Regions from separate parts of the Enterococcus sp. DIV0756 genome, predicted to be linked through region 2. Evidence: predicted binding sites of a transcription regulator. Region 2 holds the regulator's gene; each other region holds the start of a gene.
What was found. Region 2 encodes LexA, which represses DNA repair genes until DNA is damaged. Its sites were predicted from a motif close to CNAACANNTGTTNG; they were not measured.
Positions count from the first base shown of each region.

Region 1 (7,828 bases), 1.3 Mb from region 2:
AACAAAAAAGGTCCCTAAGAGAAAATAGAAAATTCTTTAGTGATCATCTTTCTTACGGATGATCACTTTTTTTGCGAAAAAATTATAACTATTCCAATTACTTAGCTATTAGTGTAAATTTGAAAAAATCAAATGAACATGCTGACGATATTCATCGCGATAAGCGAAAATGGCTAATTACAGTTATTTTTTGTTCTCTATTTAGTATTTTGTAATTGTGTTGATAGGTGATAATTACTTGTATTACCCAAATCATTTAATTTTTCTAAAAATGTTTGCCAATCCAGCCTATTTACACACCAGTTATTTAACTGGTACTCTATCAATATAAAAAAGTATGTAATCATATTCTGTTAAAGTGAAAAATGAAAGGGTGTTCAGCATGGAACTAGTCAAATTGGATTTTATTCAGATTTTTGGAAGAATGACCAAGGAAAATCTTATGAAAAGAGTTCGGCAGTATTTCGAACAAACCCAAAATGCTTCAAAGGTCGTGGAAGCACTTGTTGCTATCCTGCTGAGGAACGCTTTGTGCCGTAATGATTACTCTGTTGATCTGCTGACGGACCTTATTCGCCAAATATTCCTTACAACAGAACCAAATGATACCTTGCGGAAGCATTGCGTGTATTTTGAAAAATTCTTCTCGGGGAAAAAGGCGGATGGTAAAAAGGAATGGATGACTGTTATCGACCGGCTTTTCATGAATGAGACAGAATACCGCGAATTTACCAAGGAAACACGTAGATATAAAGAACTTTTAGAGAAGATGACCAGCGAAGAGCCTGAAATTTCTGAATTTACCTTTGATATCGTATCAACTTTTACAGACGCCAGTGGAAAAAAGAGTAAATGGACCCTGCGCGATACGAAGGGAATTTCCGAAGATTCACCGAATAAAGCTGATGAAGTTGCTGAGTTATTGCCTATTATGACAACTTTGACGATTTTCCAGAACGCTAAAGGAATTCGTCGTTTTACAGAATTTTTAGAATATGAAAGTCCTCTAAGACGCAGCGGTGTGAAGCGCAAAGCTAAGAAGACTCAACAAAATCAGAAGGAGGAGTCTGCCCAAACATCTTTGACTCCACCCCCAACAAACAGCACACATTTAACACTTGATTCTACTATTGATAGCAGCACCCCCAAAAAAAACGTCAACCCCGTTCCTGTAGTAAGTGGCGCCGGTACAAACAAGCTGTCCTATGAGAAGTACATGGATAAAGAAGAGGCGAAGTACCAGCTGACGCAAGCCGCGCTGCAGACGGAGCCAAAAGGATGTTCCGCCGCACCTAATCCCGTCGTTCCAGAGCAGCCTCCTACCTCAAAAGTCGCCAACAAGCCACAGAATAAAGCTTCCTCTTCCCCGAATAAGGGTAAAAGTAAAGGACAGATTCAGCTAGAGACTAAGAAGAAAAAGAAGAAAAAGAAAAGTGGAAAGAATAAGAAGGGCAAGAAATGGAAGTGACACCTAGGTGCTTGTATTTCTATAGGTGAGTATTCAGAGCGTTCGATGAAAAAATTCGTAGAATGATCACGCTTATTTAGTATGGGGAAAAGTTCGAATATGGCAGGTTTATTTGTGATGCTCAAAAGCAGATATGATTTGAATAACGAAAAAAGTGAGTACCCCAGTACCCACTTTTCGTAGTGTATTCAATTCTTAAAAGGGAACCTTACTTAATTGAAGTCCCTTACTTTTTCTTCTTCCATTCTTCAATGCGCTGGTATTGCTGACCAAGTGCTTGTTCATATTTACCAGTGGACTTTGGTTCGTAGTAATGGGCATCCTTGATCTTATCAGGTAGATATTGCTGATCGACCCAAGCATTTTCAAAGCTATGGGGATATTGATAACCGATGCCGCGATCCAAAGCTTTGGCTCCTTTGTAATGACTGTCGCGCAAATGATCCGGCACCTCACCAGCATTGCCCATGCGAATATCTGTGATCGCTGCATCCAAGGCTGCGTAGGCCGAATTGGACTTGGGCGAAAGACAGAGGTCAACGACGGCGTTTGCCAGAGGAATCCGTGCTTCGGGAAAGCCTAATTTTTCGGCGGCTTGGACTGCTTGCACCGTTCGAGCGGCAGCAGGCGGATTTCCTAAGCCGATATCTTCATAGCCAATGACCATTAAGCGACGACAAATAATCGGGAGGTCGCCGGCTTCGACCAATCGTCCAAGATAATGGAGCGCCGCGTTAACATCACTGCCGCGAATCGACTTTTGAAAGGCTGAGATCACATCATAATGGGCATCGCCATCTTTATCGTGGGTCAGGGCTTTTCGCTGTACACACTCTTCAATGATTGAAAGAGTTAAATGGATCTTCCCCTCATCATTTTTCGGCGTGGATTTCGTAGCTAATTCCAAGCCGTTCAAGGCACTTCTCAAGTCACCATTGGTCGCACGTGCTAAATGCTTCAATGCCTCTTCATCCAGTTCAACTGGGTATTCTCCGAGTCCGCGTTCTTCATCTTCCAATGCCGACTTTACGGCTGTGATAATATCATCCTCGTCTAAGGGCTTTACTTCAAAAATCTGTGTCCGGCTGCGAATCGCAGGATTAATCGTGATATAGGGATTTTCCGTTGTGGCACCGATCATAATGATCCGACCACTTTCTAAATGAGGCAGCAGGAAATCTTGTTTGGTTTTGTCTAAACGATGAACTTCATCTAGTAATAAAATGACTGTGCCGCTCATTTTTGCTTCTTCGGCGACAATCTGCAAATCTTTCTTGGTATCGGTTGCCGCATTCAGCATCCGAAAAGCGTAGTTGGTTGAACCAGCGATCGCGCTGGCGATACTGGTTTTTCCTGTGCCCGGTGGTCCATATAAAATCATCGAAGAAAGCATCCGTGCTTCGACCATCCGGCGAATGATTTTCCCCGATCCAACTAACTGCTGCTGTCCGACAACTTCATCTAAGTTGCGAGGACGCATGCGATAGGCTAAAGGCTGTTGCATAAGGAACCTCCTTTTTTGAAATTGATTTATTATAGTGGTATACAAGCCCACTTTCAATTAACAATAGAGAATAGGACTATTAATGAGCAAATGTATGTTCTCATTATAGCATTATTCCTTTGTGTTTGCTGAGTTTTGATCGCTGGGCGTAGCGTGTGGCAGGATTATTGTGTATCATGTAGAAGGTGAGGAAAATGGAGCAAGTAATCAATTATTTTAATACGGAATCAACGGAGAATATCGCCAAATACTTACTAGGTATGTATTTAGAGCACGAGACATCCGAGGGGAAATTAGGCGGTTATATTGTCGATTGTGAAGCCTATCTTGGCCCTGATGATGAGGCGGCCCATAGCTACGGCATGCGTGATACGCCCCGAGTTCGAGCGATGTATGAAAAACCGGGAACAATCTATTTATATACGATGCATACGCATTTGATATTGAACATGATCACACAGCCTGTGGGAATGCCGCAGGGAGTGATGATTCGGGGATTCGAACCAGTGGAAGGCATGGAGCAAATGATTCTGAATCGTCATGGCAGAATGGGTGCTGCCGTTTCGGATGGCCCGGGAAAATTGGTTGAAGCGCTGGGAATCACTCGTGACTTATATGGCGAATCGATTTTTTCTAGTTCGCTGCATCTTGTTCCAGAAAAAAGACGAATCCCTAAACAGATCGACGCACTTCCCCGCATTGGTATTCCTAATAAGGGCGTTTGGACAGAAAAACCGCTGCGCTTTGTTGTTCGTGGTAACCCATACATAACCAATCAACGAAAGAATTTAATAGAAGAAAATAATGGCTGGAGGAATTAAAAATGGCAAAAGAAACCATGGTGACTTATTTAGACAATTATTTAAACAAGAAAATCCCTGATTATGAGCTAGCACTGGATTGGGATACGCGTAATCATAGTTTCGAGATCGCATTTCGGATTTATGGTGAAAATAAAGGACAAGTTGAGATCGATGATGTGGATGGCGTGGCTTCCGAAGAAGAGATTATTGAATTTGAAGATGCGATTTTATTGGTTGATCCTGATAAATCGAGCTACGATCCAGATGACTTTTTAGCGGTAATCCCTTATGAAGGCAAAAAAGGCATGAAGAAAAATGAATTGACGGCAGTTGTTGACTATTTAAAAGAGGTGATCGAAGAAGGACAAAGTGATTTGCTGGACTTCTTGGCAGATGATAGTGACGATGCGATTTTTGAAATGACATGGGACGATGCTGTATTTAAAGCATTAATCAAACCAACTGACAGCAGCTATTTGCCGTATCCAAGTTATTAAGGGGAGAAAATAATGAAGTGGAATGAAGTGAAAGTAACAACAGAAAGTGAGGCAGTCGAGGCTGTTTCGAATATTTTAATGGAAGCTGGCGCATCGGGTGTCGCGATCGAAGATGCGTTGGACTTTGAGAATTATCAAGAAGACCAGTACGGAGAGCTTTTGGATAAGAAAACATTTTCTAGTTTAACGGAGGGTGCCATTGTGATGGCTTATTTCCCAGAAACGATTTTCTTGCCGGAAATCTTGCCTTTCATTAAAACGAAGATCGAAAAATTACCAGAGTACGGATTGAATATTGGTAAAAATATCGTGGAAGTCAGCGAAGTGGAAGAAAGTGATTGGGCAACGGCTTGGAAAAAGTATTATCATCCTGTACGCGTGACGCGTTATTTGACGATTGTACCAAGTTGGGAAAATTATGAAGCCCAACATGAAGATGAGAAAATTATTACGCTAGATCCTGGCATGGCTTTCGGAACAGGGACGCATCCAACCACAAATCTGACCTTACAAGCATTAGAAACAGTGCTTCGTGGTGGGGAAACAGTTTTGGATGTCGGAACTGGCTCTGGTGTACTGAGTATCGCCAGCTCACTTTATGGAGCGAAGACTATTTATGCCTATGACTTAGATGAAGTAGCTGTTCGTTCGGCACAGGAAAATGTGGATCTAAATGCGAATACGGAAAATATCCATGTATCAGCAAACGATCTATTGGTGGGCGTAGAGCAAGAGGCCGATGTCATTGTGGCGAATATCTTAGCGGATATCATTGTTTTGATGATTGAAGATGCATGGCGTTTATTGAAACCAGATGGCACATTCATCGTTTCAGGTATCATCGAAGATAAAAAAGACATGGTACTGGAAGAGATGTATGCACAAGGGTTTGAAGTGGATCGAATCTTCCAACAGAAGGATTGGTTCGCGCTCATTTTGAAGAAACCAGAGGAAGACTAACATGCAGCGCTATTTTATTGATCAAGCTTATCAGCCAACTATAGAAGTTAGCGGGGAGCCGCATCATCATATGTCTCGGGTGATGCGCATGTCTGTGGACGATCACGTTTTTCTCGTTTTTAATGATCAAACGGCCATTAAAGCCAAAATCACTGCAATCGATAGTGACAAGGTGACCTTAATAGAAGTAGAAAAAGAGAGTTTGCAGCGAGAGTTACCGATTCATATTACGATCGCCAGTGGTTTTCCAAAAGGAGAAAAATTGGAATTGATCGTGCAAAAAGGGACGGAACTTGGGGCGTATGATTTTATCGCCTTTCCTGGAGAAAGTTCCGTAGCAAAATGGGATGCCAAGAAGCAGAAAAAGAAGCAGCAACGCTTGAATAAAATCGCTCTGGAAGCAGCAGAACAATCCCATCGCCAAGCACTTCCGACAGTCAACTTCACTTCAGAAAAAGAGTTGATCGCAGGATTTTCTGACTATGATGCGGTGCTGATCGCTTATGAAGAATCTGCGAAACAGGGCGAGCAAGCACAATTAGTACAAACCTTTCAGGTGCTTGAGGCAGGTCAGAAGCTATTGGTGGTGTTTGGTCCAGAAGGTGGGCTAACGCCAAGCGAAATTGAAAAATTCCAGGCTGCTGGCGCGAAGCTTTGCGGTTTAGGACCGCGAATTTTGCGGACAGAAACGGCGCCGTTTTATCTTTTAAGTGCGGCTAGTTTTTATTATGAGCTACAGCACTGATTTGATTGAAAAAGCTTACGAGAGTCTGTATAATAAGAACAATCATTTTCAGAAAACAAGGGGGAACGTCACATGGCAAAAGAAGTTGAATTGACCGGTCCTGACGTCATCAGGATGGTTAGTACGTACATGGGAAAAGAGCACGTGGCGTTTGTACAAAAGGCTTACGACTTTGCATATGAAGCCCATAAGCCTCAGATTCGAAAATCAGGGGAGCCTTACATTATTCATCCAATTCAAGTTGCAGGGATTTTAGCAGACTTACATATGGATCCTCACACGGTTGCAACAGGTTTCTTACACGATGTTGTTGAAGATACGCCTGTAACATTAGAGGATTTGAAAGTTGAATTTGGTGATGACGTGGCTTCGCTAGTTGATGGCGTAACCAAATTAGGGAAAATCAAATACAAGTCTCATGAAGAACAATTAGCGGAAAATCACCGAAAAATGCTCTTAGCGATGGCCCAAGATTTACGGGTGATTATGGTTAAATTGGCCGATCGTTTACACAATATGCGGACACTGAAATACCTACGTGACGATAAGCAACGAAGAATTGCCCGCGAGACACTGGAAATCTATGCTCCGTTAGCTGATCGACTAGGGATGAGCCGGATTAAATGGGAGCTTGAAGATACGGCTTTGCGCTATTTAAATCCGAAACAGTATTACCGAATTGTTCACTTGATGCGCAGCAAACGTGACGAGCGTGAAGGATTTGTCGCAGAAGCTGTGGATGAAATTAAAGAAGCAACGAAAGAATTAGGAATTGAAGGGGATATTTACGGACGGCCCAAGCATATCTATTCAATTTATCGCAAAATGCGTGATCAAAAGAAACAATTCGATGAAATTTATGATTTATTAGCAATTCGTGTAATCGTAGATTCAATTAAGGATTGTTATGCTGTTTTAGGTGCGATTCATACAAAATGGAAACCAATGCCAGGACGCTTCAAAGACTACATCGCGATGCCAAAGGCCAACATGTATCAGTCGCTTCATACGACGATCATCGGACCAAGCGGAAATCCTGTCGAGGTTCAAATTCGGACGCATGAAATGCATCAAATCGCTGAGTTCGGGGTTGCCGCTCACTGGGCTTATAAAGAAGGCAAGACGGATAAGCAGGAAACAACGCAAGATAACAAGCAGTTAGATTGGTTCCGTGAGATCATTGAGCTTCAAGATGAAAGCTACGATGCGTCTGAATTTATGGAAAGCGTCAAGGGCGATATCTTTAGCGATAAGGTTTATGTGTTTACGCCAAAAGGCGATGTGACGGAGTTGCCGAAGGGCTCGGGACCTTTGGATTTTGCCTACAGTATCCATACCGATGTCGGTAATAAAACCACTGGAGCCAAGGTCAATGGCAAAATGGTACAGTTGGATTATAAACTGAAAAATGGCGATATCATTGAGATCATGACTTCTGCCAATTCCTTTGGACCAAGTCGTGACTGGCTAAATTTAGTAAAAACCAGTAAAGCTAAAAATAAAATCAAACGGTTCTTCAAGACACAGGATCGGGAAGAAAATGTTACAAAAGGTCACGATGCAGTTGTTAAATGTATTAATGATCTGGGATTTGTACCAAAAGAAATGCTGACGAAAGACAAACTTTCAGAAGTGTTGGATAAGTTCAATTTCCATAGTGAAGAAGATTTATATGCAGCGATTGGATTTGGTGAGATAAGTGCGTTGACATTTGCTAATCGTTTGACTGAAAAAGAACGTCGGGAACAAATGAAGCAAAAGCAGCGTGATGCTGTGGATGAGATGGTCAATAATCCTAAAGAACCTGAAAAAATCAAGGTTCGTCATGAAGGCGGCATTGTTATTCAAGGG
Region 1 is NZ_JBIOLF010000001.1:2,934,629-2,942,456, reverse strand. It holds gene IGI44_RS14065 (hypothetical protein) at 383-1,468, shown strand; gene IGI44_RS14060 (replication-associated recombination protein A) at 1,695-2,972, opposite strand; gene IGI44_RS14055 (DNA-3-methyladenine glycosylase) at 3,167-3,793, shown strand; gene IGI44_RS14050 (DUF3013 family protein) at 3,796-4,272, shown strand; gene prmA (50S ribosomal protein L11 methyltransferase) at 4,285-5,232, shown strand; gene IGI44_RS14040 (16S rRNA (uracil(1498)-N(3))-methyltransferase) at 5,234-5,977, shown strand; gene IGI44_RS14035 (RelA/SpoT family protein) at 6,050-7,828, shown strand, end outside.
Region 1: IGI44_RS14060 (replication-associated recombination protein A) is a predicted target of LexA. The motif match lies at 3,060-3,073, and genes of this name have one in related genera.

Region 2 (7,828 bases):
CCTGTAAGGCTAATTCAATCAAGGCAGGCGAATAATGATCATCGTTCAGCCAATAGCCAATTTTTTGATATTCAATTGGTGATAATGGTCGCCCAAATTCTTGTTCGAAAGAGCGCAGCATTTTCTTTTGTGCTGCCAAATCATTTTCTTCCTCTGCTTCAAAGCGCTGCTGCTCTTTCAACACGTCTAATTTATCAAAAGCTGGAAGTAAATTGTAATGATCACTTTGTTTTCCCTGTTCATCTCGTGCGGTTTCAAGCGAAACAAATTCCATCTCAACAAGTGTGTTCAATGCGGAATAAATCTTTTCAGTCGTACTACCCATATTTTGAGCAATTAAAGTCAAATCAGGAAAATCTTCTCCTGCTTGATGAGCCGCATAAAGCTGCAACCATAACATAAATTCATCGGTTTTCAATCCCAGTTTTGTATAATTTTGTAATAGCAGGTTGGAAATCGTTGTCTCTCCACCTGCTAAATAATCTTTCAATGAAATCATTAAAAATCCTCCGTTCACTTTTTTAGTTTACACTAAAAAATCAGGAAGTCCAATAGTACCAGAGAGTTCTTAGTGGACAAAAAAACAGGAAGGTCTCCCCTCCTGTCGTTTCATTATTTTACTTCAGCTAATGCTGCTTGAGCCAACAGATTCAAGTAGTTCCACGGACGGTCAAAATGAGGTTGGAAGAAGAAATCTTGTAATGCTAGGTCTTCTAAAGTCATTCCGTTTTGGATTGCTACTGATAGAGTATTGGCTGACTGAGTAATGTCATATTTTGATAAAAATTGCGCGCCTAAGATCTTGTTCGTTCCTTTTTCTGAAACAATCTCCATCAAAACTTTTTCAGTTGTCGGCATAAACTCTGGACGATAGTTATCCTCGATCACTGTGACGTTCGCATCAATTCCATTTAGTGCGGCACTTTCCTTCGTTAATCCAGTTGAACCGATTGTCCAGCCAAATAGATAAAGTCCTGAAGTACCTTGCGTCCCGCGATACTTCATTTTTTGTTCGACTAGGTTTTGTCCAACTAGCATTCCTTGACGGACAGCATTCGTTGCTAACGGAATATATTGATCTTGTCCCGTTGGATTATAATGAACCACGGTTGAATCGCCTGCAGAAAAGATATCCGGATCACTTGATTGCATATATTCGTTGACAATAATTGCACCACTTGGCAGCATATCTACTTTTCCTTTAAGCAATTCTGTGTTAGGACGGAATCCTACACAAAGAATCACCATATCCGCATCAAACTCTTTACTTGCTGTTACAACCTTTTTAACGGTACCAGCTTCATCAGCAATAAATTCATCAACATTTTCACCTAATGCTAGAGTAATGCCACGCTCAACCAATTCTTTTTCTAATCGACTTGTAAACGGCTCATCCAAGTATTTATTTAAAATTCTAGGAAGCCCGTCGATTAGTGTTACTTCTTTACCGGATTCAGCAAATGCTTCGACTAATTCGATTCCGATATATCCACCACCGACAACTACTACTTTCTTGGCATCTTTCGCTTGCTCAATAATAACATTTGCCTGGTTATAGTTTTTGCATAAAAGAATATTTTTAGAATCAATTCCTTTGATTGGCGGGATAATCGGCCAAGATCCTGTCGTAACAACCAATTTATCATAATCAACAATTTTTTCTTCATTTGTTTTTAGGTCTTTTGCTGTTACTTTTTTCGCATCTGTATCAATGTTTGTTACATCGTGTTCCATGTTCACTTTTGCACCTAAAGAAGCAAGTTCTTCAGGATTAGAATAAAACAGACCTGCTGGGTCTTTAACGACTCCACCCACATATAAAGCGATTCCACAAGATAAGAAAGAAACGTTGTCATTCCGTTCAAAGACTGTTACATCTGCATCTGGGTGATTTGCTAAAATATTTTTAACGGCCGCGGTACCGGCATGTGTACATCCTACTACTACTACTTTCATTGTCATCCCACTTTCGTTGTTTCGTTTTTTGTTTGCAAACTTTTGCACAAGGACAGTATAACAGAATTTATATTCTGTCTAAATTATTTTGCTCACAGATAAACATTTTTATTCTTCTCAAAGAATTTTTGTAACCGTAATAAATAAAAAAATCAAACAGATAAAAATATTTTTATTATGTAAACAATTTTTTTATACAACTCTCTTGCTGTTTGCCCTCGTTCTATAAATTTAAAAGTAAAAAAACTGAGAAAGTTTCCCTTCTCAGTTTAGACGTACTATGATTATAATTCGTTAAAAGTATTTACGACGTTTTCAACGGTAAAGCCAAATTGTTCTAAGACATAATCGCCAGGTGCAGATGCGCCAAAGTGATCAATGCCGATCATTTTACCATCTGTTCCGATATAACGTTCCCATCCAAATGGTGAAGCTGCTTCGATCGCTACACGTTTTGTGACTGCTTTCGGTAAAACAGACTCTTTGTATGCCTCATCTTGCGCTTCAAATAAATCAAAGCTTGGGAGAGAAACAACAGAAACGTCTTTTCCTTGGGCTTTTAATTCTTTTTGGGCTTGAACGGCCAAGTTCACTTCAGAACCAGTGGCGATCAAGATACCTTCTGGTGTATCTGACTCAGCTTTAGAAATTACATAACCGCCCTTAGCTACGCCTTCTTTAGCCATAGCTTTGCTGTTCGGTAAAACTGGCAAGTTTTGACGACTTAATACTAAAATGGTTGGTTTGTTTTTCGTTTCTAAAGCTTGAATCCATGCAGCTGAAGTTTCATTACCATCAGCCGGACGAATGACCTGCACATTTGGCATGCAACGAACGCTTGCTAACTGTTCGATTGGTTCATGCGTAGGGCCATCTTCACCAACTGCAACAGAATCGTGGGTTAACACATAAATAACCGGTAAGTTTTGAATCGCTGACATCCGAACTGCTGGACGTAAGTAATCAGTGAAGACAAAGAATGTTCCACCGTACACACGAGTGCCACCATGCAGGTGAATCCCATTCATAGCACTTGCCATCGCAAATTCCCGAACACCGAACCAAATATTGCGACCTTCATAGGAGTCAGGTTGGAATTCTTTTTCATCAGCAATTGTTGTGTTGTTTGAACCAGATAAATCCGCTGATCCGCCCCAGATGTTTGGTACAGCTTTCGCAATTGCTTGGATCGCATCTTTACTTGATACACGACTTGCTTGAGCCGTTCCATCTTCATAAACTGGTAAACTTTCTTCCCAGTTTTCTGGAAGTTCCCCTGCAAAGGCCATTTTGAATTGTTTCGCTAATTCAGGATGGGCATTTTCATAATTTGAAAACATAGCATCCCAATCAGCTTCAGTTTTAGCACCTTTATCATTAATTTCTTCCTTAAAGCGTTTAGCTACTTCTTCTGGAACGGTGAAGTCAGGATATTCCCAACCATATACAGCTTTCGCAGCATCGATTCCATCTTGTCCAATTGGAGCACCGTGAACTGCTGAGGTTCCTTCTTTTGGTGAACCGAAACCAATCACTGTTTTAATCTCGATCAAGGTTGGTTTATCCGTTTCAGCCTTCGCTTCATCAATGGCCTTAGAAATTGCTTCTAAATCATTGCCGTCTTTAACTAAAATATGTTGCCAACCGTAAGCCTCATAACGTGCACCAACATTTTCAGTAAAGGCTTTTGACGTTGGGCCATCTAATGAAATATCATTTGAATCATATAATACAATTAGTTTACCAAGCTTCATATGACCAGCCATAGAACTAGCTTCGCCAGAAACACCTTCCATCAAGTCGCCATCACCACATAAAGCGTATGTGTAATGATCGATTACATTAAAGCTGTCACGGTTGTAAGTTGCCGCTAAATGCGCCTCAGCCATTGCCATCCCAACAGACGTTGAAATACCTTGACCTAAAGGACCTGAAGTTGCTTCTACGCCATCTGTATGATGGAACTCAGGATGACCGGGTGTTTTACTTTCCCATTGACGGAAATTCTTTAAGTCGTCAATTGTTACTTGATAGCCCGCAAGATGCAAAAGACTATAAAGCATTGCAGAACCATGTCCTGCTGATAGAATGAAGCGGTCACGATTTGGCCAGTTTAATGACGTTGCAGGGTTAACATTCAAATGTTTTGTCCATAAAGCATACGCCATTGGAGCAGCCCCCATTGGTAAACCTGGATGACCTGAGTTTGCTTTTTGGATTGCTTCAATACTTAACGTTCTGATTGTGTTTACACCTAGTTGATCGATTTTGTCGAACAAATTAGTTCCTCCTTTTTGGTCATAAATACTTTAATTACAGATTCATTGTAACCGATTTATTTTAACATTTCAATCACTTAACCAGTAAAAGATTTATTTTCTGTTGTGCAGGCCTTTTTCTTTTTGGATCTTTTTCAATTTCTCTGGAGTAACATCGTTGCCTTCAGGATCAACAACTTTCATTCCTTCAATGTGGTGACGCATTCCACTGCGAAAAGAAGAAATATACTCTTCTCTTAAGACTTTCTGCTCATGTGCTTCTGCGTCTGTTAATCCGACTGTTTTCTTTTTCTTTGCTAACTCGTTGATGCGTGCAATAGTTTCATCATTAATCATCTTAAGCACCTCTTTTCCCCTTCTAATTATACATAAAAAAAAATAAGTTGAAAGTACCAAGAAATACGAACGCTTGTTTGATTTGTTTGAATAACTATGCTACACTAAAAAAACGAAAGAAGGTGCGGGCATTGGCAAAAAGAACGGAAACAAAACAACTAGAAGTTTTACGTTTCATTCATGAACGCGTTGAAGATAAAGGTTACCCACCCACTGTTAGAGAAATCGGAGAAGCTGTGAATCTTTCATCTACATCAACAGTTCACGGCCACTTATCCAGATTAGAGAAAAAGGGTTGGATTCAACGGGACCCAACAAAACCTAGAGCAATCGAATTAACCGTAACTGGTTTAGAAAAAATTGGAGTAACTCCGCAGGTCATTCCTATGTTAGGTGTAGTTACCGCCGGTGAACCAATTTTAGCAGTAGAGGAAGCTTCCGACTTCTTCCCTGTTCCTCCAGATCTTTCTAGCGAAGAAGGCAGCTTATTTATGTTGACGATTCGCGGTGAAAGTATGATTAACGCAGGTATCTATGATGGTGATCATGTCATTGTCAGAAAGCAATCAACAGCCACAAACGGCGAGATCGTGATCGCTATGACGGATGAGAATGAAGCAACCTGTAAGAGATTTTATCGCGAAGCTGATCATATTCGTTTGCAACCTGAAAATGATGAGTTAGCACCGTTGATTTACGATAATGTTTCTATTCTTGGTAAAGTAGTTGGCTTGTACCGAAACCATATTTATTAATCGGAATTGATTTCCGATTATTTTTTTCTTTACAAAACGAACAAACATTCGTATAATAGAAATACAAACACACGTTCGCGTATTTATATATAGGAGTGATTATTGATGAAAGCAGTAAGAAGATTTGGTTTAATTATCGCCGTATTGTTGCTAGGATTATTGATCGGTAAGTTAGGTTCTTTAGCTACGGTCGTCATTTTCTCTGGTTTGTTTCTTGTCTGGTTCATGTTGTGGGATGAACGGAAGTATGCGCAGCATTATGCTGAGCGTCAACTCGATGAAGAAGAGTTCGAGGATGAACAATACTATAAGGAACCAGCCGAAGATTTTTATTACGTGACTTACGATCATCATTATCACAAGTCCGCTTAAATTGTTTTACAAGCTGCTAATTTTTCTAGCAGCTTTTTTGACTATACAGGAAGAAGCAATTCACCCATGAATAAATTGTTTACAGCAGGTATATCTATGTCCGGCTTCACGAACTAACTTTTCTACGCATGAAGTTACTGCTAAACTCCATTAAGCAGAACTAGTCTATCGACAATAAAAAAATATTTCGATATTTAAGAAGCACCGATTAAGTACCAATCAACATCAGTTCTCTTCGATCACTATGTTTCTTGGCAATTTAGAACGAACTATTTGGGTCTTGTTGCTGAGACACACAGGGATTGCTTACAGAGCTAATCTGGTACTCAAAAACTGAGCGAGTTCGCAAAGCCTTTCTTACGTTAAATTCAAAAAAACTACAAAAAATGAGCTGAAGAAAATTCTCCAGCTCATTTTTTACTAATAGTCCATCAAAGTTAAGATATCATACCCTTGAATTTTATCGCGGCCATGTAATTCTTCTAACTCAATTAAGAAAGCGCAGCCGACAACGACACCACCAAGTTTTTCAACTAGTTCAATTGTGGCCTTAATCGTTCCGCCAGTTGCTAGTAAATCGTCAGTGATTAATACACGTTGTCCTGGTTTAATCGCATCACTATGAATCGTCAATGTATCTGTTCCATATTCTTTTTCGTATTCTACCTCGATCACTTCACGAGGCAATTTACCAGGCTTGCGAACAGGCGCAAAGCCTAAGCCTAGTTCAAACGCCACAGGACATCCTACAATGAATCCACGGGCTTCTGGCCCCACAACCATGTCAATTTGTTTTTCTTTCGCATAATTCACGATCTGTTTTGTTGCTTCGCGATAAGCTTCACCGTCAGCCATAAGGGGTGAGATATCACGGAAAATGATCCCTTCTTTAGGATAATCTGGGATACTAGCAATATAATCTTTCAAATTCATTTCGGTATTTCCTCCTAGCTTTTCAGCCAATTTCTAATCGTTTGAATATCATTCATCAATAAAAATTCTTCACTATCAATTCGAGCCATGCGTTTCTGGTAAATCTTACTCTCTTCAAAAGCACGAGTTTCTGGTGATTCAACCATTTGTAAAACGCCGTCGTCTATTGTAACAAATTTCAGCTCGGAAAACACGTGAATCATAAATACTAATAATTTTTCTGGAATTCTTAAGTAATTCGAAACAACTTTCAGTTTAAAACGAATATCTACTCGCGGTTGTTTTTGAAAAAATTGGTATAATTTCGCAAATTGATCGCGCTTCGGCATCCCATTAAGATAAGCGTCATCAGGACTGTAAAGAAATAAATAAATTCGCTCAAAGCGTCCTTTATTTGTGATTTCCTTCAACAGATTTCTTTGATCTGGACAATCGAGAACAACTAGTTGATCGTAGTCTGTCCAATTAATTGTTTCATCATATAAAGACACTGGCTTTTGTAGTTCTTTCGTAAAGAATTTCAGGCTTTTCGTTTGAAAAGCTAAATAAAGAACGTTTTCGCCTTCAATTTTTTGATTCCACGTATATTTTGCTCGGCGATCAACCACCTGTAATCCGTCAGATGCAAAATCAATCAAACGAAGTTGGACTTTTTTCTGACCGTTCCATTCATTAATCTCTAAATCTCCGACAAATTTTGTCTCTGGCTGTTGAATTTCTTCACTTTCATCACCAAAACCAAAACCAATTGCATCTAGCTGACTATCTTCATTTTTCAATGAAAATTTAACGTGTTGCTGATCGCTGCCAATACGCTTAAATAGACTGACATTTCCTTCAACCAAGAAATGTGGTGCTGGATTATCTGTTCCAAAAGGCGCTAATTTTTTTAATTCTTCAACAAATTTTAGATTAATAGTCGATAATGGTAATTCTTCATCAATTAGGAGCCCGGAGCCCTTACTTAAATCAATTTGTTCAGCAGAGATGTAGTCATTCATCATTTTCTGAAGAACAGGAATGTTCTCTGCTGGCATAGTTAATCCTACAGCTGCAGCATGTCCCCCGAAATGAGTAAACTTAGAACGCATGGTATTCAACATACCAAACAAATCTAAAGCTTCAATGCTTCGTCCTGATCCCTTCGCAACCCCATTTTCATCTATTGATAGAATGATTGTTGGGTGTCCCGTCTGC
Region 2 is NZ_JBIOLF010000001.1:1,670,098-1,677,925, reverse strand. It holds gene IGI44_RS08175 (DnaD domain protein) at 1-499, opposite strand, end outside; gene IGI44_RS08170 (FAD-dependent oxidoreductase) at 613-1,956, opposite strand; gene tkt (transketolase) at 2,241-4,235, opposite strand; gene IGI44_RS08160 (DUF896 family protein) at 4,329-4,571, opposite strand; gene lexA (transcriptional repressor LexA) at 4,703-5,326, shown strand; gene IGI44_RS08150 (hypothetical protein) at 5,432-5,698, shown strand; gene IGI44_RS08145 (adenine phosphoribosyltransferase) at 6,119-6,631, opposite strand; gene recJ (single-stranded-DNA-specific exonuclease RecJ) at 6,646-7,828, opposite strand, start outside.

Region 3 (7,828 bases), on a different contig from region 2:
TTTCTGGTGCGCTTTTTTTACGTTCTTCAGCTAGTCTTTGCAGTTCGACTAATTGTTTGTCGGGACGTAAAAGCAACGTGCCGGATTGCTGATAAATCGTGTGATCTAATTGGAAATCTTGGATCAATTTTGGGAAGAAAGAAGCACCATCTTTTGCTAATCGATACCATTGTTTGTTTCGACGTTTGGATAACCAAGGTGAGATGATCCCTGCACTGGCTTTGGTGGCCTGTCCTGTTGGTTCATCAAATATGGTGACTTGATATTTTTTTTGTTCTACATAATTTGCGAGCGTCATTCCAATGATGCCCCCGCCAATAATTGCGATTTTTCTCATAGAGTTTAAATTCCTTTTCTATCTTAAATGGACTTGACCATATGATCATATCACTAGTTTGCGAAAAATGCTTTTGGGATATTTTATGTGAAAATAGTATCAAATCGCCTTTTTGGTAATCAAATCCATTTAAATAAAGCTATTTCTCTATAAAACTAAAATATTTTACTTTACCTGTCGTAGTAATTGTCGTACAATGATTACAACGACAGATGAAGTAATTTCAGGAGGTGGCAAAATGATTTCGAGCGATGGGATTCGCGGGTACAATGACGTCATCATTTTGTCCGTGTTGAAGGATGGCGATTCTTATGGCTATGAGGTTTCCCAAAAGATCCGAGCTGTTAGTGAGGAAATCTATGTCATTAAAGAAACGACGCTCTACTCGGCGTTCAACCGCTTAGAAAAAAACGGCTATATCCATTCTTATCCAGGAGAAATTACCCATGGAAAAAAACGAACGTACTATCATATTACTGATAAAGGTCTGGCTTTTTTAAAAGAGAAACGAGACGAATGGAAGCAAACCAAAAAAGTTGTGAACCGATTTATGAAAGAAGGGTAAAAAATGGATACTATCAAAAATTATGTGGAGACCTTATTTCTAGAGTTTCCGAAGACAAAAGAGGTCTTACGCGCAAAACAAGAAATTTTAACGATAATGGAAGATCATTATCTGGCTTTATTAGATGAAGGAAAAAGCGAGCATGAAGCAATTGGGCAGGTCATTAGCGAGTTTGGCTCTATCGACGAGCTGCGGGAGGAATTAGAATTCGCGACGCGTGAAAGGGAACCAGAGAACGGGATTGAAGAAGAGGAAATGTATGACTATCTAACCAATCGTAGAAAAGATGCGAGAGGATTGAGTCTAGGAATTAGCGGCTGCCTGCTAGCTGTGGGGGCATTAATCGGATTAAGTGTTTATGGTGCTGAAATGCTGGGGCTACTATTATTCTTTGTTACTATAGCGATTAGTGTTGGGGTTATTATTTATAATGGAATGCAATTTTCTAAAAATAACCGAATGTTGAATGATCGTTATATTCCGGCACATCTGAATATGGAAGCACAAAAATTGAAGCAAGGTTATCAAAAAAGTTTTCAAATAAGTCTCGTCTTTGGTATTTGTTTATGTGTATTAAGTGTCTCTCCACTTTTCTTTTTCCAAATGTTCACTTATGCTGAATATGGAATGCCCTTCATGTTTCTATTTTTAGCGATCGGAGTTTTCCTGATTATTTACGGCAGTATCATTTACAGCAGCTTTGATAAATTTATCAAAGAAAAGTATTTTATTGCTGACGAGGATGAGTTGGGACCGAATGCGATGCAAGCTAAGTATGGTGATGCAGCGCGTACCAAGCATTTACTTGAAAGAGTTTATTGGCCGATTGTTGTGATGATTTACTTTGGCTGGTCCTTCATGACTGGATCGTGGGGAATGAGTTGGATGATTTTTGTAATGGCCGGTATTTTCTATAGTGTCGTGGAGGCCATTTTCGTAAAAAAGTAGCATAGGTTTTATAAGTTGAAAGACGTTCTGAGCATAACAAGTTGCTCAGAACGTCTTTTTAGGTTGTCATCTTATTTTACGCGGTGTTTATTAGGACATTTTTCTAACTGAATCTTTATTAGTAAATGATTGACAAAAAATCAAATTAAACTTAAACTTAAAACGAACATACGTTTGCTTTTTTTAGGAGGTGGTTTGATGAACATTTACGAGGGAGAACCTGTCAGAGATGTTTTCTGTATGGACTCCAAAAGCTTTTATGCCAGTGTGGAGTGTATTGAGCATAACTTAGATCCGTTGAACGATCTATTAGTTGTGATGAGTGGGGATCGCGAGAATGAGGGGTTGGTTCTAGCGGCAAGCCCAATGGCAAAAAAAGTTCTAGGCATCAGCAATGTTAGTCGGGGCTTTGAAATTCCGAACCATCCCAATCTTCATATCGTGCCGCCGCGAATGACGCTCTATATTCAATACCACATGCGCATTCAGGAGATTTTTCGTTCGTACATGGCAGAAGAGGACATTCATACATATAGCATCGACGAACAATTTGGTGATTTGACCCACAGTTGGAAATTATTTGGTAAAAGTTCGGCGGAAGTTGGCAAGCAGATTCAGGAGGAAATTATTGAGAAGGTGGGGATTTATACCTCATTAGGAATGGGGGACAATCCTTTATTAGCCAAAATCGCGATGGATAATGAGGCCAAGCATACTAAAGAGCGGTTTGCTCAATGGCATTACCAGGATGTACCTGAGAAAATTTGGCCGCTTCGCTTAAGCGATTTTTGCGGAATCGGCAATCGGATGGAGCGCCGCTATCAAATGATGGGCATGTATACCATGGGTGATTTGGCCCATACTGATCCGTTTGTTCTGAAAAATCAATTTGGAGTAATGGGGATGCAACATTACATGCATGCTTGGGGGATTGATCGTTCCGTTCTTTCGCAAAAGGACTTGTATCCTACTAAGGAAAAATCAATTGGCAACTCACAGGTTTTACCAAAAAATTATGCTCATAAAGGTGATATTCTAACTGTTATCGCTGAAATCTGCGAACAGGTGGCGCAACGATTACGTAAAAAAGATGTATTAGGGGGAACCCTGCACTTAGGGATTGCCTATGCGTATTTTGGCAGTGGAAAACGCGGAGGCTTTCATCACCAGTTGAAAATTCCGCCGACCTATCAAGCTCGCGAACTGACAAAAGTAGCTTTTGCGTTGTTTGAAAAATACTGGGACCATTCTGAAGTTCGCAATATTTCCATTACGGTATCTTCTTTACGTCCAGCCGGAAATTTGCAATTAAATTTGTTTGAAGACCCTGATCAATCAATCAAACAAGAAAAAATTGATGAAGTCATTGCACAAATTCGCAGTCGCTACAAATTCAGTTCAATTGTACGAGCACATTCGTTAAATGAGGGTGCAACAGCAATTAAGCGAGCCGGCTTAGTCGGTGGCCATGCGGGTGGAATGGAAGGAATGGATTAGTTATGATCTACGACGATGAAAGTGCAGAACGCCTATTCATGGAGGCCAAGCAGGTTTATCAGGATCGCGGGATGATAAAGTGGATCGGTTTTTATCTTTCGGATCATACAGCCGTATTGAATAAAGAGTCAAAAGCACGAAATCACATTAATGTCGAGAAAGAACAGATGACCTTGGAAGAAATTGGTGAGGTTCTGCAGCAGGCGTATTTGCAAAATAAGCGAATTGCTGTTCAACTGGAGGCCTTGGACGATGAGGGAAACTATTTGGATGATTTAGTGGGAAGGCTCATTGGACAAAGAGAAGAACAAATCTATTTAAATGTAGAGGAGCGAGGCGCAGTTCATTTAGCGATTGAGCAAATTCACCATGTTGAAATTTTAGGTCCAAAGAAAATTCTGAATCAAGAGATTACTAAATAAAGACTGATTTCCACAAAAAACCATGACGCTAAAAAACGTCATGGTTTTTCAAATGATAACTAAAATAATTTGATTTCATTTAACGGCCAAAAGCGTAAAACAACTTTTCCTTGAATCGTAGATTTGTCAACGAAGCCAAAAATCCGACTGTCTTTAGAGATTAAACGGTTATCGCCTAAGACGAAATACTGATTTTTAGGAACCGTTACTTCAAAGTCATTTGTAAAACTTTTAGCATTGGCTGCCTGTTCTTGGAAAGCAGAATTATAGGAATACTCCTCAAAAAGCTTATCTTTTTTGAATTTTTCTTTGAAATCATCCAGATAAGGTTCAGCATATTCTTTGCCGTTGATCGTGAGAACATTATTTTTCATTTCAACATGATCTCCAGGTAAGCCGATGATCCGTTTCACCACATACAAATTTTGATTGTCAGGTTCTTTCGTAGTAATAATATCCTGTCGTTTTAGATTGGATATTTTAGATGTGATTAAACGTTGATTGTCGTGAAGCGTTGGATCCATCGAATGTCCTTCAACCTTTACTGGGGAGAAAACAAACATCCTTGCTAAAAATATTAAAGCTATGATAATGACTACGGGAAGCCATTCTTTGATTATTTTATTCATAGGGTCACCTCATTGCTAGATTTTATCATTCTTCAAAACAAAAAGCTCCTCTTAACCTCCAATTTGGTTAAAAGTTGATTAAGGGTAGAGAAATTTGAGTGATTATGGGAAACTTAGAATACGATATTTAAAAAAGAGCAGTATAGTTAAATACTTTAAAGATGTGCAAAATGACAGACACGTAATAACCGCTTAATTAAAAATGAACTACAATAACTCTGAACAAGGAGCAAGACAATGAAAAAGAATTATCCTGCACCACCGATTTTGCCGAAGATTTTTTCTGAGGATTTCTATTTAGAAGATGAGGCGACCATTGAAGATGTACATGGGATTGATGTTGATTATAGCTATTTAACCTGTGAAAATTTAGTACTGCGGCGTTCGATTTTAGAAAAAATCACGATGCAGCGGACTAAACTGTATCGTTTTGAAGCGAGCAATGTTGTCTTCAAAAATTGTGATTTTTCAAATCTGGAATGGATTGGCGGCAGCTTTCATCAAGTAATTTTTGAAAGCTGCAAACTGACCGGCTGTAATTTTGCGGAGAGCTATTTACGAGATTGTCAGTTTAAGGATTGTGTAATCAATTTTGGTTCATACAGTGCCACGAATTTGAAGAATGTGGCTTTCGAGAATTGTCAAATGACGGATAGTGAGTTCTTTGAGGTCACTTGGAAGCATTTATTTTTGACTAAGAATGATTTGGATAATAGTAACTGGATGCGGACAAAATTATCTGGCTTAGATTTTACCACCAATCAATTTCACAAAATTGCTTTTTCGATGGAACAATTAAAGGGATTAAAAGTCAATTCTTATCAAGCTATAACGATTGCGGCTGGACTAGGCCTGCAAATTGAGGAGGCATAAATGAAACGTGAACAAAAAAATATTCAAGGAATCCCGGTTGTCTGCTGGGGAGAACCAAGTGAGCAAGCAATCCTAGCTTTTCATGGCGACCAATCCCACAAAGAGGATACTGTTATCCAATTGTTAGCAGAAGCAGCCGAGGCAAATGGCTATCAGGTTTGGAGCTTCGATCTGCCAGAACATGGTGAACGAAAAGGGTCTAGTTATCCGTTAAATCCACAAAATGTCGTAGCCGATGCAACTAAAATTTTACTTGAGCTGGAGAAGCAAACAAAGAAACTTTCGTTATTTGGCTGCAGTATTGGCGCTTATTTTGGTATGTTGGCGTGTCAGAATAAACCAATTGAACAATGTCTATTCCTTTCTCCGATTGTTGACATGCAGCAATTAATTGAAAATATGCTGTTTTGGTCGGGATTGACGCCTATTGATCTGCAAAGGGATAAAATAATCGAAACACCAATCAAGACATTGGAGTGGAATTACTACAATTATGTTGTTAAACACCCGATTAATTGGACAGCTCCAACAAAAATTCTTTATGGCGGAAAAGATAACTTGACTTCGAGGACAACAATTGAAAAATTTTTAAAAGCATCCAATAGTTCAATGACAGTTTTTGAAGACGGGGAACATTTTTTCCATACACTAGAACAGTTGGAAGTTTATCAGGACTGGTTGGACAGAATATTTAAAGAAAAGGTTGTGCCAGAAGCGATCAGCTTTAAGAAATAAGAAGGAATTTCCGAAGAAGCAACTTCTGGAGCACCGTTTATTCGGAAAAAGGAACTGTGATAAGACCTTTATCGCAGTTCCTTTTTTATTGTTCCTCGGGTTAAATACCATAAAAAAATTATTATTTCTAGTGAATTTTTAGTAAAGTATTTTATAAGCGATTTTAAAGATAATCTGAAGTATGACGATTTTTTTTGCTATTTACGGATAAAAAAAGTAGTATTCTTTGTGAAAGTAAATATAAGTAAACTTGTTAGGTGAGGCTCCTAAACAAATATAGGCTATTGCGCAGAAACGTCGAAAGACGCCAATGTGTAAAATAGGAATTGTCGGATTAAGGCTTTTCATAAAATAGCTAAGAAGTAATTCTTTACGTTGTTTAGTGCTAAAACTCAGACGATGAGATTGATTGTGTGAGACACCAAACTTGTTAGTATTTTTTTGCTAACGTTTGGTGTTTTTTTAGGTTATTTACTGTGGACTCTCTCGTCTCAAACAATTACTTGATGAAGGGAGAGATATACATGCTAAAAAGAAAAAAGATCGATTGGCTATTGTTACTACCTTATTTGGGAGTTAGTCTAATCGGTCTTTTAATTGTTTTCAGTGCGAGTTCTTATCGCTTGATGGCAGAGGGTGAGAATCCGTTAACATTATTTAGTAAGCAAGCGATTTTTATGGGGCTGAGTTGGTTGCTTATTGCGTTCATTTTTCATGTAAAAAGTCATGTTTTGACAAAGGGAATACTAGCAAAAGGATTGCTAGCGATCGGATTAGTTAGTCTGCTACTGGCAAAAATAGCGGGCGTCAGCATCAATGGTGCACAGAGGTGGGTGTCTATATTAGGAATCCAATTCCAGCCTTCGGAAGTGACAAATGTGGCATTAATTCTTTATTTAGCTTACTTTTTCCGAATAAAACGGACAAGACATGAAATGCTGGTTCCCGGTGGACTTGTCTTGCTTAGTGGATTGTTGATTTTACTCCAACCAAAGGTCACAGGTGCGATCATTATCTGGGGGATCGCTTTGGTAATTATAACTACTGCGCAATTGCCCTATCAATTGTCAGTGATTCTCTTTTTAACGATTTTCCTAGGTATTGCTGTGATAGGAGGAATGATTCTTTTTTTAGGGAGTCATCATCTGTTGCCTGAACTATTCGCTCACACGTATGACCGTATTCGATTAGTTAGAGATCCATTTTTAGATCCCTATGGGAAAGGATTTCAAATGAGTAATTCCTACTACGCCCTTTATAATGGGGGATTTTTCGGACGAGGATTAGGAAATAGTATTACCAAAAAAGGCTACCTTCCAGTCGCCGAAACGGATTTCGTTTATTCGATTTTGGTTGAAGAATTAGGTGTAATTGTTGGATTACTCGTTTTAGCGTTACTTTTTCTGATTGCCCTTCGTTTATTTGTTCTGGCATCGAAGGAAGTAAATCAGCAAGTTAGTTTGATTTATTTCGGCGTGGGAAGTTTACTTTTGCTCCAAACGAGTATCAATATTTCGAGTATTTTGGGTTTGATACCCATGACAGGTGTTCCTTTGCCTTTTATTAGTTATGGTGGAACCAGCTACTTGATTCTTTCTGCCGCTCTGGGTATCTGTTTAAAACTATCTTCGGAGGTCCGAACGCATGATGAAACGATTGAGTAACGAATTTAATTATTCTCTCTTTTTACCGCTTTTCTTATTCTACTTAATTAGTATCGGCGTTCAATCATTAGCAGCTGGACTTGATGGTGTCGATGTGAAAAGTGTGGTGGTCAAACAGATTCTTTTTTGTCTGCTTTCATTAGCTGCGATGGGAATAG
Region 3 is NZ_JBIOLF010000002.1:108,654-116,481, reverse strand. It holds gene IGI44_RS16915 (NAD(P)/FAD-dependent oxidoreductase) at 1-337, opposite strand, end outside; gene IGI44_RS16910 (PadR family transcriptional regulator) at 576-902, shown strand; gene IGI44_RS16905 (permease prefix domain 1-containing protein) at 906-1,850, shown strand; gene IGI44_RS16900 (Y-family DNA polymerase) at 2,049-3,347, shown strand; gene IGI44_RS16895 (hypothetical protein) at 3,350-3,769, shown strand; gene lepB (signal peptidase I) at 3,829-4,398, opposite strand; gene IGI44_RS16885 (pentapeptide repeat-containing protein) at 4,636-5,271, shown strand; gene IGI44_RS16880 (alpha/beta hydrolase) at 5,272-6,006, shown strand; M-box (ykoK) riboswitch at 6,249-6,417, shown strand; gene IGI44_RS16875 (FtsW/RodA/SpoVE family cell cycle protein) at 6,531-7,670, shown strand; gene IGI44_RS16870 (FtsW/RodA/SpoVE family cell cycle protein) at 7,651-7,828, shown strand, end outside.
Region 3: IGI44_RS16900 (Y-family DNA polymerase) is a predicted target of LexA. The motif match lies at 2,014-2,027, and genes of this name have one in related genera.